2 linked regions of the Nodosilinea sp. FACHB-141 genome follow. The protein of the gene in region 1 interacts with the protein of each later gene in a pairwise test. Links are inferred from orthologs where the notes say so. Each region holds a gene or a part of one and is shown on either strand. Other genes may lie near its edges. The genes, in order: eno and rpe.

The links.
Region 2: the proteins of eno (region 1) and rpe interact in binary tests that used the Escherichia coli proteins (3 or more experiments, as listed by UniProt). The link is inferred for Nodosilinea sp. FACHB-141 from one-to-one orthologs.

What each region holds. Positions count from the first base shown.
Region 1 is NZ_JACJPP010000007.1:402,688-405,841, forward strand. What follows is about bases 31-2,862. They hold eno (phosphopyruvate hydratase), read left to right. Parts: upstream 31-713; coding sequence 714-2,012; downstream 2,013-2,862. Other genes in these bases: H6F59_RS05230 (DUF2188 domain-containing protein), read left to right, coding at 31-200; H6F59_RS05240 (hypothetical protein), read right to left, coding at 2,222-2,428; H6F59_RS05245 (S9 family peptidase), read right to left, coding at 2,522-2,862. Also shown: more of H6F59_RS05230, read left to right, coding at 1-30; more of H6F59_RS05245, read right to left, coding at 2,863-3,154. UniProt on the Escherichia coli protein: Catalyzes the reversible conversion of 2-phosphoglycerate (2-PG) into phosphoenolpyruvate (PEP). It is essential for the degradation of carbohydrates via glycolysis.
Region 2 is NZ_JACJPP010000021.1:60,034-63,072, forward strand. Bases 142-2,858 are described here. They hold rpe (ribulose-phosphate 3-epimerase), read right to left. Parts: upstream 1,996-2,858; coding sequence 1,288-1,995; downstream 142-1,287. Other genes in these bases: H6F59_RS21210 (CHASE2 domain-containing protein), read left to right, coding at 142-976; H6F59_RS21220 (aldo/keto reductase), read right to left, coding at 2,415-2,858. Outside these bases: more of H6F59_RS21210, read left to right, coding at 1-141; more of H6F59_RS21220, read right to left, coding at 2,859-3,039. UniProt on the Escherichia coli protein: Catalyzes the reversible epimerization of D-ribulose 5-phosphate to D-xylulose 5-phosphate.

The sequences.
Region 1 (3,154 bases):
ATAATGGAGAATCCATTCACGTCTTTGCCGATCCGGAAGAGTCGGGCTGGATTGCAACCCAGGGCCAAAAACGGATTGCTCAAGGTAGCAAAAAGACTGACGTAGTCGACGAAGCAAAAGAGAAGGCCAAGGCTCAAAAGACGGAACTTTGTATTCACAACAAGCAGGGCGACCTTGTTGAAGAACACGACTATTCATAAGAGCGCTAGATCCCTACTTAGATAAAACCCAAATCTCTTTCTTTTCAGGACTTTTCTGAAGATCTTAGAAATGTCGGTCAGTTTCGCAGGATGTGAGTGTACTGGCTTAGCGTGGATTGTGTGATCATCAGGATGGTCAGCGCTAGTTTCTTGAAAATTCTTCAGCTTCAAGCGGCCACCCTTCAATAAAAGCTGCTTGGAAGATGCTAATAGCTTGTAAAGCCTTAATCTGCTGCCGGTACGATGCAGGAGAACTAGCATTTGCTTTAAAGGCGCTGCTGGAAGCGAGCCTATTTAGTGCGCGCGCTTAGTGAAGTAGGGTGGTCTAGACGGTTGTTGGGTCACTTCCAAACTGGCTCGGCAAGTTGCGTTGGATAGCGTAAACGGTGGCCGAAGCGACGTTAGAAGGGGGCTTTCACCCGGTAGGATACTACAGGATATTTAACGCTTCAGCGCGTGCGCCCTCAATGGCGGGGTTGCAAGGTCTATGGAATTACCAACGGAGTAGTCGTTATGGTCGCAATTACATCGGTTCACGGTAGGCAGATTCTAGATTCGCGGGGCAACCCCACGGTTGAAGTCGATGTAGTGCTAGAGGGTGGAGCTAAGGGGCGTGCTGGCGTGCCTTCTGGAGCGTCCACCGGTATTCGCGAAGCGCTAGAGCTGCGGGATGACGACAAAGCCGTCTACGGCGGTAAAGGGGTGCTCAAAGCCGTAGCCAACGTCAACGACACCATTGCCCCAGCCATCCTCGGCATGGATGCAATGGATCTCGCCGCCGTAGATCACAAAATGCTGGCCTTGGACGGTACCGAGAACAAGGGCACCCTAGGCGCTAACGCCATTCTGGGCGTGTCGATGGCCGTAGCTCGGGCTGCTGCCGTTGCCGCCGATATTCCCCTATACGTGCATTTGGGTGGGTCCGACTCGGTGCTGCTGCCGGTGCCCTGCTTCAACATCATCAACGGCGGTGCCCATGCCGACAACAGCGTCGATTTTCAAGAATTTATGATTGCCCCGGTGGGTGCGCCGACCTTTTCTGAGTCGCTGCGCTACGGAGCCGAGGTCTACCACGCGCTCAAGTCGGTGCTGAAAGCGGCAGGATACAGCACCGCTATCGGCGACGAGGGCGGGTTTGCCCCTAACCTCAAGAGCAATGTGGAAGCGATCGAGGTCATTCTCAAGGGCATTGAGAAAGCCGGTCTGCGGCCTGGGGATGACATTGCGATCGCCCTCGACCCAGCCGTCAGCGAGCTGTACCAAGAGGACGGCAGCTATCTATTCTACAAATCCGACAACAGTCGCAAGTCCACCGCCGACATGATTGACCTGTGGGAAAGCTGGGTCAACCAGTTTCCCATTGTGTCGATTGAGGATGGCCTCGGCGAGCAGGACTGGGCAGGTTGGCAAGCTATGACTCAGCGGTTGGGCGATCGCATTCAGCTAGTCGGCGACGATGCTTTTGTCACTAACCCAGCCATCATTGCCCAGGCGATCAAAGACGGCGTTGGCAACTCGACCCTGGTCAAGGTCAATCAAATTGGCTCGATTACTGAAACCCTCGAAGCAATCAAAATGTCCCACGAGGCGGGCTACACCTGCATGGTCAGCCACCGCTCCGGCGAAACCCCCGACGACTTCATCGCCGACCTAGTGGTAGGAGCAATGACCGGCCAAATTAAGTCCGGTGCTCCCTGCCGAGGCGAACGCCTATCGAAGTACAACCAGCTGCTGCGCATCGAAGAAGAACTAGGTGCTAAGGCCCAATACGCCGGTCTCAACACCTTTAAGCGCAAAACTCTGACTGCCTAGGGATCACAACCTCCCATCCCTCTCACGCAAAAGAGGGATGCCTGAACTCAGACTGCCGTGGCCCTGCTGCGGCAGTTTTTGTCTGTAGGGACTGAGCATGCTCAGCCCCTACAGCGGAGTTCACTAAACAGCAATTCGGTAAGAGCCAAAAAATCCCGGCTAAGTCAAGCCGGGATTCGCCATGCCTTCCTAATCCGAACATCGGACTCCTATGGATCGCTAGGCCTAAAGTTATCTGGCAGCTCACACTGCCCCGTCGGTCCCACAACTCTGATATAGCCTCCTCCATCCTGCAATTCCATCTCAAACTCCCCCTGAAATTCAGACAGCACTAGCGCCACCAGCGCCCCGACCAACACAAAACCCGCCGCCGCTGCCACCCCTTTCAACCCCTGCTGAAACGATTCGCTCAACATCCCCGCCCCCTCGGCAATGCCTAAACAACCCTCTAGTGCTTAGTAAGCGTTAGCGAGCAACTGAGACAGCAAGCTGGGTACGGTTATCCCCGTCTAGGGCTGCAAATATTGTCGAAAAAATTCGATTTGCAGCTGTGCGGCTAGAGGCTGATGGCCCGACCCATAGAGGCTGTGCCCTACCCCCTGAAACTCATAAAGGGTAACGGGCACCTCTGCCCGCTCAATCACATCGTGGAAGTTGCGGGCTACATCGACCTGCAAAAAATCTTCGGCCCCATGAAACAACAGCGTGGGGGTGCGAATTGATGCCGCATTGTAGAGGGGCGACGTCTGTAGGTAGGCGCTAGGAGCTTCCATCGGTGTTTGCCCCACCAGGTACGACAGCAGCGACGAGTAGCCCAGCTGCCACTCAGTCAGCGTGTCGAGCAGTGAGCACTGGGGGTTGGCCGCCGCCACTAGCTGAGGGTACTGGCTGGTGAACTGGGCTGTGTAGTAGCCCCCATAGGAGCAGCCCGTGATCCCCACCTGGTCGGCGGTCGTCCACCCCTGCTGAATCATTTGGCGAACGATCTCGGCCCCCTCTTGGAGGTCAAGCTGCCCAAAGTTTTGGTTGTCGGCCAGAGCGCGGTAAAACTCGGGGCCAAAGCCCTCGCGCCCTGACAGGGGCACCACCAGCACCGCTAGGCCAAAGTTGGGCAGCAGATTCAGCGGCATTTCTACCTCGGT
Region 2 (3,039 bases), on another replicon or contig:
CGGTCTATGGCTCGGCTATCGCTTTACGCAGCCCGTGCCCAGGCTAGTGGGCTTTTTGGGTGCGATCGCCACCTGGGGAGCGCTGGCCTATCTACTGATGGTGCATGGCGATCGCCTCATGCCCGTCGCTATCCCCGTCGCCTGTCTGGGCATGGGTGGTGTTACCTACATCGCCACCGGGGCCGTCAGCAACCGACTCGAAGAACAGCGCTTGCGCCGCACCCTAGAGCGCTACGTGGCCCCGTCGGTGGCCCAAGAAATTCTCAACCAGCCCGAAGACTTTACTAGCCTCACCGTGGGGCAAAAGTTTCAGGCGGCGGTGCTGTTTTCAGATATTCGCGGATTTAGCCGCATTTCATATCAGCTGGGGGCAGTTGAAACCGTCAGCTTGCTCAACTCCTACCTGGATGTGATGGTGGATGCCATTCTGGAGCACCGGGGCACCATCGACAAATTCATTGGCGACGCGGTGATGGCCGAGTTCGGCGCACCCAAATCCCTCGGGCCAGAGCAAGATGCCTTGGGGGCTATCTCTGCCGCCCTAGCCATGCGAAAGGCGCTCGCCAGCCTGCGCATTATTCTCAAAGAAAAAGGACTGCCGCCGCTCTACAACGGCATTGGTATCAGCTATGGCGAGCTAGTGGTGGGCAATGTGGGGTCGGTGCAGCGGCTAGAATATACCGCCATTGGCGACACCGTGAACGTGGCCAGCCGCATTGAGGGGCTGACCAAAATGGTGGGCACCGATCTGCTCATCACTCAGCCCTGCTACGACCTGGTGAAAGACCACATCATCACCGTCGATCACGGCACCCACTTCCTGGCCGGGCGCGAGCAAGAATCGGTTCAGGTGTACGGCGTCGTGGCCTTCAAGGGCGAAAGCGATGACCTCTACCAGCAGGTGCAAAAAGACCTCATTCAACACTTGAGCCAGCCGAAGACAATCACCTTGACCAGCAGGGAAAAACCGACCTGATACCAAACCCGCATCACATAACCCCGACTCCCGACAAGCGAAACCGTAAGGGCTTAGGCATAGTCGAGCCAGAGGCTCTATGGCACTTGCCCAATAGAATCGGAGGTTTAACCAAGCAGAATTTAGTGTGACGTTGCGAAAGAAAGCAGGGTGAAGAACAGGGAATAGACTTGGATTTTGGCAATTCTGGATGGTCTTGACGGACGCTTTCCCACAACAAAAAAGGGGGAGTCAGCTTAGATGCTGATCTCACCCCCCTAGCGTCTACAACTCAGAGAAGTAGACAGTGTTAAATTCCACTGTTGAGCGAACTAGACAGCGGCCAGCTCAGGAGCAGGGCGCTTGCTGTGGCGAATGCCTTCGATCGCCGCCGCATAGTCGGGCGCATTGAACACCGCTGAACCAGCCACGATCGCATTGGCCCCAGCTTCTAGCACCTGCCAGGTATTGTTGGCCTTCAGACCACCATCCACTTCAATCCAAGGATCTAGACCACGCTCGTCGCACATGGTGCGCAGGGCGCGAATTTTGTCGACCATGGTGGGGATGAAGCTCTGGCCACCAAAGCCAGGGTTAACGCTCATAATCAGTACCAGATCGCAGAGGTCGAGCACATTCTCAATCAGCGACAGCGGGGTGCCGGGGTTAAGCACCACGCCCGCCTCTTTGCCCAGCTCTTTGATCTGGCCCAGGGTGCGGTGCAGGTGGGGTGAGGCGTTGTGCTCGCAATGAACAGTGATGATGTCAGCGCCAGCCTTAGCGAAATCGGCCACATACTTTTCAGGCTCAACGATCATCAGGTGCACGTCGAGGGGCTTTTGGGTGACGGGGCGAATCGCCTCAACGATCAGGGGGCCGATGGTAATGTTGGGCACAAAGCGACCATCCATCACATCCACATGAATCCAGTCGGCACCGGCTTCATCAGCGGCCTTGATCTCTTCGCCCAAGCGGCTAAAATCCGCCGAGAGAATGGAGGGAGAGATAACAACGGACTTTTGAGAAGAGGTGTGAGGCATGGGGAATGGTTCTCCTGTGCATTTGTGTTTATCGTAACAAAGTCTTAAAATCTCTTCTCAGAAAAGTTCTGAATTTGAGAGAATTCACCATCAATATATGATGAAGCCCTGGCATGGCCTATGGGGCAGTGGTTTCATAAAGTTAAAAAATTAGCTCCCCGTAGGTTGGTGAAATGCAGCGAAACCCAGCGCCGGACTGGGTTTTGTTGAATTCTGCGATCGCGCCATTCGACTCAGTAGATTGCAAATTCTCCGCAGGCCTCACCCCCGGCCCCTCTCGCAGGGATGAGAGGGGAGCCGGAATCAGACTTCAAAGCCCTCTTTCAACTTGGGAGAGGGATGTAGGGTGGGGGCTAGATGAAGACAAGAAAGCATGTCTGTAATCTGCTGAACCTACATATTCAACTTTGATAAACCATTTAGGCATTCGACAGTCGAGCCATCGCTTGACCGGCCAATGCGGCGTGGGTCTCGGCCAGCAGATGCGGAATTTTCTCGGCGTGAGGGCTGCGGCATAGGCATTCGGATAGATCTACCTGGCTCAGATTCTCGGCCTTTTCGCCAGGGAACCAGTGACCCGCGTTGCCCAGCATGTTGTAGCGAGCCTTGGCGTAGTCTTCCATATCAAAGGCGAGCAGCAGGTTGCGCAGCCGCAAAATAGCAGGGATGTTGATGTGGCCCGGAGTCTCGTCGGCGCTGGGCAAACCGATTTTCCAGGTGTGCAGCCAGTCCTCGCCCAGTACAGTTTGGGCGTGGCGGTGCAGGCGATCGAGCACGGGTTTGAGGTGCGCGTCGGCGTCTTCTAGCAGAGGCAGGGTCTTGAGGTGTTCGTCAAAATCAGTGGGGCGCGCCGCACCAATGCTGAGGGTGTGCACCTGGGGATGGCTGAGGCAAAACAGATCGTTGAACACCATTGGGCTGAGCGGATTGCACAGGTCCACTAGCTTGGCCGGGGGACTGTAGAGGTGGCCCCCTTTATCGGATGGGCTAATGATGAAGACGCCGACATCGTGGCGCTGGGCGGTGTCGAGCGCAGCCCAGTTA